2 regions of the Pseudomonas sp. FG6 genome follow, and region 1 is predicted to be linked to the other one. Evidence: predicted binding sites of a transcription regulator. Region 1 holds the regulator's gene; the other holds the start of a gene.
The links. The regulator sigma-54, encoded in region 1, starts transcription at its own class of promoters, with help from an activator protein. The targets are predictions, from matches to a motif close to ANTGGCATNNANNTTGCTNT.

Region 1 (5,644 bases):
ATTCTGTGAACTGATCCTGCGCGCCCAGGGCCGCCTCGAAGCGGCCAACGCCGCGTACCTGTGAGCCATTTATGCTGAGCAAAAAGATTCGCACCATCGTGGTGTTCGGCTGCATCGCGGCGATATTCGCAGCGGTGGGCTACTGGAACATCAGCCCGGAACGCTTTCTCGACCAGCCGGCAGCGGCGGTCGAGGAGCGCATCGACTGGTATGCGACCAACACCCATACCCTGCAATACCTGCCCGACGGCAAGGTGCAGTACGAAATGACCGCCGACAAGGTCGATCACATCAAGGCCACCGACATCAGCCTGGTCACCCAGCCTGACCTGAACATGTTCCGCGGCACCGAGTTCCCATGGCATGTGCAGAGCGAGCACGCCGAGGTCAACTCCGGCGGCACCGAAGTAGAACTGATCGACTCGGTGCGCGTCGCGCGAACCGATGAGAAGAACCGTACGACCATCATCACCAGCACGCGCATGACCGTGTTCCCACAGCAGCAATATGCGCAGACCGAGCAACCCGTTAGAATCGACGGCGCCGGCGGGGTATCGACCGGCATAGGAATGAAGGCGTATTTGAAGGAAAGCAGGATACACCTGCTCTCGAAAGTAAGAGGACAGTATGAAGCTCGCTAAAACCCTCCCTATTTTGCTCAGTCTGGGCGCAGCACTGGGAAGCGCGAGCGCCTGGGCTCTTCCCACCGACCGCGACCAGCCGATCCGCATCCAGGCCGACGACGCCCAGCTGGACGACAAGAACGGCATCGCCACGTACAAGGGCGATGTCATCATCACCCAGGGCTCGATGAAGGTGACCGGCAATACCGTGACCATCACCCGCACCCAGTCCGGCGACATCGACGTGGTGACCTCGGTGGGCAACCTCGCCTATTTCGAGCAGTTGCAAACCGCAGGCGACACCAAGCCAGTCCAGGGCTATGGGGTGACCATCCAGTATCACGCCTCCCAGGACCGCGTCGTACTGATCGACCGCGCCAAGGTCGTCGACAAGGACGGCAACGTGACCCAGGGCGAGAAAATCGTCTATGACACCAACAAGAAGCTGGCCAGCGCCGGCCGCGCCACCGGCAACAAAGTGACCGAGCAGCGGCCGCGGATCGACATGGTGATCCAGCCTAAAAAGAAAACCGAGCAAAAGGCCCAGTAAATGGCAACTCTGAAAGCTCAGCACTTGGCCAAGAGCTACAAGAGCCGTCAAGTCGTACGTGATGTCAGCCTGTCCATCGACAGCGGCCAGATCGTCGGCCTGCTCGGCCCCAACGGCGCGGGCAAGACCACCTGCTTCTACATGATCGTGGGCCTGGTCCAGGCCGACCAGGGTCGCGTACTGATCGACGACCTGGACGTCAGCCACCAGCCGATGCACGGTCGGGCGAAGGCGGGTATCGGCTACCTGCCGCAAGAAGCGTCGATCTTCCGCAAACTGTCGGTTGCCGACAACATCATGGCCATCCTCGAGACCCGCAAGGAGCTCGACAAGGCCGGTCGTCGCCAGGAACTGGAAAGCCTGCTGCAGGAATTCCACATCAGCCACATCCGTGACAACCTCGGCATGAGCCTGTCCGGTGGCGAGCGACGCCGCGTGGAGATTGCCCGGGCCCTGGCCACCGCACCGAAGTTCATCCTGCTCGACGAACCCTTCGCCGGTGTGGACCCGATCTCGGTCGGCGACATCAAGCAGATCATCCACCACCTCAAGGCCAAGGGGATCGGCGTACTGATCACCGACCACAACGTGCGTGAGACACTGGATATCTGCGAAACCGCCTATATCGTCAACGACGGCCAACTGATTGCCGAAGGCGATGCCGAAACCATCCTGGCCAACGATCTGGTCAAGGAAGTGTACCTGGGCCATGAGTTCCGCCTGTAAGCGCAAAGTGTCTGGCAAATCGTCCCGGCGCCGCTAAATTTTATTATGGCGGCGCCCTAGGCAAACACTTCAGTTTCAGGCATATAATTTGCTTAAGTTTGGCGCTCCGGCGCCCTGTAGTGGATGGCGCATGTGCGCCGGCGAATAAGGTGTTAAGCCCCTGCCATGAAACCATCGCTAGTCTTGAGAATGGGCCAGCAGCTGACGATGACACCGCAGCTGCAACAGGCCATCCGCCTGCTCCAATTGTCGACCCTGGACCTGCAACAGGAAATCCAGGAAGCGTTGGAGTCCAATCCGATGCTCGAACGCCAGGAAGAAGGCGACGACTTCGACAACTCCGACCCAATGGCCGATAACGTCGAGCAAAAGCCCAATACCGAAGCCCCGGAACCGTCCTACCAGGAAGCCGCCCCAACGGTGGACAACCTCGAGGAAGGCGAGTGGAACGAACGCATCCCCAACGACCTTCCGGTCGACACGGCCTGGGAAGACGTCTACCAGACCAGCGCCAGCAGCCTGCCAAGCAGTGACGACGACGAGTGGGATTTCACCACCCGCACGTCCGCCGGCGAGAGCCTGCAAAGCCACCTGCTGTGGCAATTGAACCTGGCGCCGATGTCCGACACCGATCGCCTGATCGCCGTCACCCTGATCGACTGCATCAACAACCAAGGCTACCTGGACGAGACCCTCGAAGAAATCCTCGAAGCCTTCGACCCTGAGCTGGATATCGAGCTGGACGAGATCGAGGCCGTCCTGCACCGCATCCAACAGTTCGAGCCGGCCGGCGTCGCCGCCCGCAACCTGGGCGAATGCCTGTTGCTGCAACTGCGCCAGCTGCCCGCCAAGACACCTTGGCTGACCGAGGCCAAGCGACTGGTCACCGATTTCATCGACCTGCTGGGCGGCCGCGACTACAGCCAACTGATGCGACGCATGAAGCTCAAGGAAGATGAGCTGCGCCAGGTGATCGAGCTGGTCCAGAGCCTTAATCCGCGACCGGGCTCGCAGATCGAGTCCACCGAACCCGAATACGTCGTGCCCGACGTGATCGTGCGCAAGCACAACGATCGCTGGCTGGTGGAGCTCAACCAGGAGTCGGTGCCCAAGCTGCGGGTCAACGCCCAATACGCAGGCTTCGTCAGGCGTGCCGACACCAGCGCCGACAACACCTTCATGCGCAACCAGTTGCAGGAGGCGCGCTGGTTCATCAAGAGCCTGCAAAGCCGCAACGAGACCCTGATGAAAGTAGCCACCCAGATCGTCGAGCATCAGCGCGGCTTCCTGGAGTACGGCGACGAAGCGATGAAACCGTTGGTCCTGCATGACATCGCCGAAGCGGTGGGCATGCACGAGTCGACAATTTCCCGGGTGACCACCCAGAAATTCATGCATACCCCTCGGGGTATCTATGAGCTGAAATACTTTTTCTCCAGCCACGTCAGCACCTCCGAAGGCGGCGAATGCTCGTCCACGGCCATCCGCGCGATCATCAAGAAACTGGTGGCTGCGGAAAATCAGAAAAAGCCGTTGAGTGACAGCAAGATCGCTGGTTTACTGGAGGCACAAGGCATTCAGGTGGCCCGCCGTACCGTCGCCAAGTACCGCGAATCCCTCGGGATCGCACCTTCGAGCGAACGCAAGCGGTTGATGTAGCGGGCCCCGCCACAGCGTTCCAGTGGCAGGCATTTCTGCCTGCCGCTTTATGCACTGGCAACGAAGGAGAAGCTGTATGCAAGTCAACATCAGTGGACACCAACTGGAAGTGACCGAACCCCTGCGCACCTACATCGGCGAAAAACTCGACCGATTGGAAAGGCATTTCGACAAGATCACCAATGTGCAAGTCACGATGAACGTCGAGAAGCTGCTGCAGAAAATCGAAGCCACGCTGCATATCCCCGGCGGAGAAGTGGTTGCGAACGCAGAGCACACAGACATGTACGCCGCGATTGACCTGCTGACCGACAAGCTGGATCGCCAACTTAAAAAGCATAAGGAAAAGACCCAGAGCCTCCTCCAGGGCGCGACCGGTCGTTAACCCCCTCAATCCATGATCCGACTAGAAACCATCCTGACCCCCGGCCGTTCCCAGGTGAACGCGCCGGGTGGCAGCAAGAAAAAAGCCCTCGAACAAATCGCCAACCTGATCCACCGGGAAGTACCGGATCTGGAAATGCAGGATGTCTTCGAGGCCCTGGTTGCCCGTGAAAAACTCGGTTCCACCGGTTTTGGCAACGGCATCGCCATTCCTCACTGCCGCCTCAAAGGTTGTACCGCGCCCATCAGTGCGCTACTGCACCTTGAAGCCGCCATAGAGTTCGACGCCATCGACGGCGCACCGGTCGACCTGCTGTTCGTGCTGTTGGTGCCGGAAGCGGCGACCGATGCGCACCTGGAGCTGCTGCGCCAGATTGCCAGCATGCTGGACCGCAAGGAAGTGCGCGAAAAACTGCGCAGCGCACCGAATAACGAAGCCTTGTACCAGGTTGTCCTGGACGAGCAGAACGGTCACTGAACATGCGCCTGATCATCGTCAGCGGCCGCTCCGGCTCCGGTAAGAGTACCGCCCTCAACGTCCTTGAGGACAACGGCTACTATTGCATCGACAACCTGCCGGCCGGCTTGCTGCCGGAACTGGCCGAACGCGCACTGATCAATACCGAGCTGGCGCAACCGCTGGTGGCGGTGTCCATCGATGCCCGCAACCTGCCGAGCCATCTGTCGCGCTTCCCGCAATTGCTCGAAGAAGTCCGCAGCCGGCACATCCAGTGCGACGTGCTGTACCTGGACGCCGACGAAGAAACCCTGCTCAAGCGTTTTTCCGAAACCCGTCGTCGCCACCCCCTGAGCAACGCCAGCCGTTCCCTGGCCGAAGCCATCGAGGACGAGACCCAACTGCTGGGCCCCATCGCGGACCTGGCGGACCTGAAGATCAACACCACGAACCTGAACCTGTACCAGTTGCGTGACACCATCAAGCTGCGCCTGCTGAACCAGCCGGAGCCGGGTACCGCATTCCTGGTGGAGTCGTTCGGTTTCAAGCGTGGCATGCCGGTGGACGCCGACCTGGTGTTTGACGTGCGCTGCCTGCCCAACCCGTATTGGAAGCCGGAATTGCGTGAGCAGTCCGGGCTCGACCAACCGGTGATCGACTATCTGGCCGCCCAGCCGGATGTCGAAGACATGTTCCAGGACATTTCCAGCTACCTGCTCAAATGGCTGCCGCGCTTTGCCGCGAGCAACCGCGCCTACGTGACGATCGCCATCGGCTGTACCGGTGGTCATCACCGCTCTGTCTACCTGACCGAACGCCTGGGTCAGCTCCTGCAACAGTCCCTGAAGAACGTCCAGGTTCGCCACCGCGACCTCAGCTAAAGGATCCACATCGCGATGCCTGCTCGGGAAATTGAAATCATCAACAAGTTGGGCCTGCATGCCCGGGCATCGGCCAAGTTCGTCGGGGTGGCGGGCCAGTTTCCCGAGACCACGATCCGGGTTGGCCGCACGCCCGAGACCACGGTCGATGGTAAAAGCATCATGGCAATGATGATGCTCGCCGCCGGCAAGGGCACCAAGATCCACTTGGCGACCGAAGGTGAACAGGCGCAGGAAGCCATGGATGCCCTGGTGGCCCTGATCAACAATTACTTCGACGAAGGCGGTTGATCGCCCCTGGCCGATGCAGGCTTGAAAAGGATGAGGCTGCTTCGAGCTAGGCTTGAGGCAGGCTTGAGGCAGG
Region 2 (5,644 bases), on a different contig from region 1:
GGGGCGTGCAAGCCCAGTTCGCGACCACGCTTGACCATGCCCATGATGTCTTCGTGGGCCAGGTCAAACAGGCGCTTGAGCTCTGGCAGCACGAAATACAAGGGCTGCAGGATGTCGATGCGGTACGGCGTGCGCATGGCTTCCAGCGGGTCGAACGCCTGGTGCTCCGGCTCATTGGACAAGCAGTACACGGCTTCCTTGGGCGAGGACAGGATGCCGCCGCCATAGATGCGCCGGCCTTGCGGCGTTTCCACCAGGCCGAACTCGATGGTCATCCAATACAGGCGCGCCAGGTAGACGCGTTCTTCCTTGGAGGCTTGTAGGCCGAGTTTGCCGTAGGTGTGGGTGAATTCCGCGAACCAGGGGTTGGTCAGCAGCGGGCAGTGGCCGAAGATCTCGTGGAAAATGTCCGGCTCTTGCAGGTAATCCAGTTCTTCGCGGGTACGAATAAAGGTCGCCACCGGAAACCGCTTGCTGGCGAGCAATTCGAAGAACGTCTGGAAGGGGATCAGCGCCGGCACCCGGGCGACTTGCCACCCCGTGGTTTCGCCCAGCACTTGGTTGATTTCGCTCAGTTGCGGGATGCGGTCGTGGGGCAGGCCCAACTTGTCGATGCCGTCCAGGTATTCCTGGCACGCACGGCCTTCGATGACTTTCAGTTGGCGGGTGATCAGCGTATTCCACACTGCATGTTCTTCGGCGGTGTAGTGGATAAAACCTTGCGCATCGGGCTCTCGGGCCACGTACTGCGTCTGCTTCATGCTGCTCTCCTGCTGATTTCCCTCAAGGGGAAGACTGTTTGTTGTTATGTCCAGCGATGTATTAGAGATAGCGCGAAGCGGGGCCTTGTGCAGCGGGCCGGGCCGGGCGGAAAGGTGTGAAAGGGCGCTAGTTCGTAAGGTTTTCGTTACGATTGGTCTGGCGCTGCGCCGCTATCGGGATTTTCAGGTGGGAATCGGCCTGCAACTGTCACATAATCTTGACGGTTATTTGCGCAACGGGTCAGAAACCTGTGGCGAGGGAGCTTGCTCCCGCTGGGCTGCGAAGCAGCCCCTACTCTCATTGCTTGCACACATCTACATCGAGCCCTTTCATGCGCATCAAAGTCCATTGCCAGAACCGCATCGGCATCCTGCGGGACATCCTCAACCTGCTGGTGGAGTACGGCATCAACGTCGCCCGGGGTGAGGTGGGCGGCGAACATGGCAACGCGATCTACTTGCACTGCCCGAACCTGATCAACATCCAGTTCCAGGCGCTGCGTCCGAAATTCGAAGGAATCGCCGGTGTCTTTGGCGTCAAGCGCGTAGGACTGATGCCCAGCGAGCGTCGGCACATGGAACTCAACGCCTTGTTGGGCGCCTTGGAGTTTCCGGTGCTGTCCATCGACATGGGCGGCTCCATCGTCGCGGCCAACCGGGCGGCGGCGCAGCTGCTCGGCGTGCGGGTGGACGAGGTGCCAGGGATCCCGTTGTCCCGTTACGCCGAGGACTTTGACCTGCCGGAACTGGTGCGCGCCAACCAGTCGCGCATCAACGGGCTGCGGGTCAAGGTCAAGGGCGATGTGTTCCTCGCCGACATCGCCCCGCTGCAATCGGAGCACGACGACAGCGAAGCGATGGCCGGTGCGGTGTTGACGCTGCACCGGGCCGACCGGGTGGGCGAGCGCATCTACAACGTGCGCAAGCAGGAGTTGCGCGGCTTCGACAGTATTTTCCAGAGTTCGAAGGTCATGGCGGCAGTGGTCCGCGAGGCCCGGCGCATGGCGCCGCTGGATGCGCCGCTATTGATAGAAGGCGAAACGGGAACCGGCAAGGAGCTGCTGGCCCGCGCCTGTCACCTGGCGAGCCCGCGGGGCCAGTCGCCGTTGATGGCGCTCAACTGTGCCGGGCTGCCGGAGTCCATGGCCGAGACAGAATTGTTCGGCTATGGCCCCGGCGCTTTCGAAGGGGCCCGGGCCGAAGGCAAGCTGGGGCTGCTGGAGCTCACCGCAGGCGGGACGCTGTTTCTCGATGGGGTAGGGGAAATGAGCCCGCGCCTGCAAGTGAAACTGCTGCGCTTTTTGCAGGACGGCTGCTTCCGCCGGGTCGGCAGCGACGAAGAGGTCTACCTCGACGTGCGGGTGATCTGCGCGACCCAGGTGGACCTGTCCGAACTCTGCGCCCGAGGCGAATTCCGTCAGGATTTGTACCACCGCTTGAACGTTCTCTCCCTGCACATCCCGCCGCTGCGCGAATGCCTGGATGGCCTGATGCCGCTGGTGGAGCATTTTCTCGACCAGGCCAGTCGGCAAATCGGCTGTCCATTGCCCAAGCTGGTGCCGGCGGCCATGGATCGCCTCAAGCACTACCATTGGCCGGGCAATGTCCGACAGTTGGAAAACGTGCTGTTCCAGGCCGTTTCCCTGTGCGATGGCGGGACGGTAAAGGTCGAACACATCCGTTTGCCGGACTATGGCGTGCGCCAACCCCTTGGCGACTTTTCCCTGGACGGCGGCCTGGACGAGATCGTCGGACGCTTCGAGAAGGCGGTGCTGGAGCGGCTGTATTCCGAACACCCCAGCAGCCGACAACTGGGCAAGCGGCTGGGGGTGTCCCATACGACCATTGCCAATAAGCTGCGTGAGTATGAGGTGGGCAAGGAAGCCGGTGCGTGAATATAGGCATTTTCGTGGCGAGGGAGCTTGCTCCCGCTGGGCTGCGTAGCGGCCCTACACTTTTTGGCGATTGCTGCGCAATCGAGCGGGAGCAAGCTCCCTCGCCACAGGTATTCGCCTTTAAACCAAGTGTTGCCGTGAAGCGGCATCACACCGCCGGTTTTTCGACTTCGATACATTTCCCCCATTCCCTCTCGAACCCTTCAACCCCTTTGTTTACCGGGGTCTGATGCGCCAGAAAAAAGTTGGTCTGCAAATTGCTTATGGCTGTGCGACACAGCAGTGGGCGGCAAACGTCCGGCATGCAGAGGAACGACAGTGGACAAGTACCTTTATGTGGCAATGACCGGCGCCAGCCAGAACGCACTGGCGCAGCGGGCCCATGCCAACAACCTGGCGAACATCTCCACCAATGGTTTTCAAAAAGACCTGGAGCAGGCGCGCTCGATGCCGGTGTTCGGCGACAGCTTTCCGGCGCGGGCGTTTGCCATGTCCGAACGGCCTGCCACCGACTTCACCCCGGGTGCGCTGGTGGAAACCGGTCGTGACCTCGATGTGGCGGTCAGTGGGCCAGGCTGGATGGCGGTGCAGAATCCCGACGGCGGTGAAAGCTACGTGCGCACCGGCAGCCTCAACGTCGATGCGCTGGGCGTGCTGCGTGCCGGCAACGGCATGCCGGTGATGGGCAACGGTGGTCCGATCGCCGTGCCGCCGGAGCAGAAAATCGAAGTGGGCGAGGACGGCACCATTAGCATCCGCGCCATGGGCGAAGGCCCGCGGGTGATGGCGGAAGTGGACCGTATCAAGCTGGTCAACCCCGACCTCAAGAACATGAACAAAGGCCTGGACGGCTCGATCCGTACCAAGGATGGCCAGCCAGCACCCGCCGACGCCAGCGTGCGCCTGGTGTCGGGGTTCCAGGAAGCGAGCAACGTCAATGCCGTGGACGAGATGACTTCGGTGCTGGCCCTGGCCAAGCAATTCGAGCTTCACGTCAAGATGATGAACACCGCCAAAGAAGGCGACGAGGCCATGGCTCGGGTCTTGCAGATCTAACCATTAATTAAAGCGTCGCGCCGAAAAACAGGCGTACGAGGAGAATCGAATGCTTCCGGCTCTATGGGTTGCCAAAACAGGTCTGTCCGCCCAGGACACCAACCTGACCACCATTTCCAACAACCTGGCGAACGTCTCGACCACGGGTTTCAAACGTGATCGCGCCGAATTCCAGGACCTGCTGTACCAGATCAAGCGCCAGCCAGGTGCCCAGTCGACCCAGGACAGCGAATTGCCGTCGGGTCTGCAAGTGGGTACCGGTGTGCGCATTGTCGGCACCCAGAAGAACTTCACTGCCGGTAGCCTGCAAACCACCGAGCAGCCACTGGACTTGGCCGTCGACGGCCGCGGTTTCTTCCAGATCCTGCAGCCGGACGGCACCACGGCCTACACCCGTGACGGTACCTTCCATCTCGACTCCAATGGTCAGATCGTCAACGCCAGCGGTTTCTCCCTGGAGCCGGCCATCGTCATCCCGAACGATGCCCAGACCTTCACGGTCGGCCGCGATGGCACGGTGTCCGTCACCCTGCCGGGCAACCCGGCTTCCCAGGTGATCGGCAACCTGCAGACCGCCGACTTCATCAACCCTGCCGGCCTGCAAGCGGTGGGTAACAACCTGTTCCTGGAAACCGCTGCCAGCGGTGCGCCGCAAGTCGGCACCCCGGGCCTGAACGGTTTCGGCACCACCCTGCAGAACACCCTGGAAACGTCCAACGTGAGCACCGTGGAGGAGATGGTCAACATGATCACCACCCAGCGCGCCTACGAGATGAACTCCAAGGTGATCTCCACCGCCGACCAGATGCTCTCGTTCGTTACGCAGAATCTGTAATTACATCTATATGAGGCGGCCCTGGTCGCCTGCGACACCAAGAGGTAGGGTCATGAATCGCTTCGTATCTGTACTGGCACTGAGTGGAATCACCGCGCTCGCCGGCTGCGTCGGGCCAACGCCAAGGCCCAATGACCCGTACTACGCTCCGGTGTTGCCGCGCACGCCGTTGCCGGCCGCCGCCAACAATGGCGCAATCTACCAGGCCGGTTTCGAGCAGAACCTGTACACGGACCGCAAGGCCTTCCGGGTCGGTGACATCATCACCATCACCCTGAACGAGCGGACCCAGGCCAGCAAGGACGCCAATGCGCAGATCGACAAGACCAGCAAGACCAGCGTTGGCCTGACGTCGTTGTTCGGCTCGAGCCTGACCACCAACAACCCGATCGGCAGCAATGACCTGAGCCTCAACGCCGGCTATGGCTCCGACCGTGCTACCAAGGGCGACAGCAAGTCCGGCCAGAGCAACAGCTTGACCGGTTCGATTACCGTGACCGTCGCCGACGTGCTGCCCAACGGCATCATCGCCGTGCGCGGCGAGAAGTGGCTGACCCTCAACACCGGTGACGAGCTGGTGCGCATCGCCGGCATGGTTCGTGCCGACGACATTGCCACCGACAACACGGTGCCGTCGACTCGTGTGGCCGATGCGCGCATCACCTACTCCGGTACCGGGGCCTTTGCCGACGCGAGTCAGCCGGGCTGGTTCGACCGTTTCTTCCTCAGCCCGAAGTTCCCTTTCTAGGTGGCCCAGTTGAATCTCAAGCGGTTGACTCTTAAACAGCTGTTGGTCGGCGCGTTGGTGATGGCGGCAGCTTTCAGCGCTCAAGCCGAGCGCCTGAAGGACATCGCCAGCATCTCCGGCGTGCGTTCCAACCAACTGATCGGCTACGGCCTGGTCGTGGGCCTGAACGGCACCGGTGACCAGACCACCCAGACGCCATTCACTTTGCAGACCTTCAACAACATGTTGTCGCAGTTCGGCATCAAGGTGCCGGCCGGTTCCGGCAACGTGCAGTTGAAGAACGTCGCGGCAGTGTCGATCAGTGCCGATCTGCCGGCGTTCGCCAAACCTGGCCAGCAAGTGGATGTCA

Region 2: ACODSJ_RS13295 (flagellar basal body rod protein FlgF) is a predicted target of sigma-54. The motif match lies at 2,901-2,920, and genes of this name have one in related genera.

Annotation. Positions count from the first base shown of each region.
Region 1 covers NZ_JBMDJD010000014.1:120,267-125,910, reverse strand. Annotated here, with positions in the region: gene ACODSJ_RS11780 (KdsC family phosphatase) at 1-64, shown strand, start outside; gene lptC (LPS export ABC transporter periplasmic protein LptC) at 72-641, shown strand; gene lptA (lipopolysaccharide transport periplasmic protein LptA) at 628-1,173, shown strand; gene lptB (LPS export ABC transporter ATP-binding protein) at 1,174-1,899, shown strand; gene ACODSJ_RS11760 (RNA polymerase factor sigma-54) at 2,065-3,558, shown strand; gene hpf (ribosome hibernation-promoting factor, HPF/YfiA family) at 3,635-3,943, shown strand; gene ptsN (PTS IIA-like nitrogen regulatory protein PtsN) at 3,956-4,420, shown strand; gene rapZ (RNase adapter RapZ) at 4,423-5,280, shown strand; gene ACODSJ_RS11740 (HPr family phosphocarrier protein) at 5,296-5,571, shown strand.
Region 2 covers NZ_JBMDJD010000017.1:43,610-49,253, forward strand. Annotated here, with positions in the region: gene phhA (phenylalanine 4-monooxygenase) at 1-761, opposite strand, end outside; gene ACODSJ_RS13290 (sigma-54-dependent transcriptional regulator) at 1,094-2,656, shown strand; gene ACODSJ_RS13295 (flagellar basal body rod protein FlgF) at 2,975-3,712, shown strand; gene flgG (flagellar basal-body rod protein FlgG) at 3,762-4,547, shown strand; gene flgH (flagellar basal body L-ring protein FlgH) at 4,600-5,295, shown strand; gene ACODSJ_RS13310 (flagellar basal body P-ring protein FlgI) at 5,356-5,644, shown strand, end outside.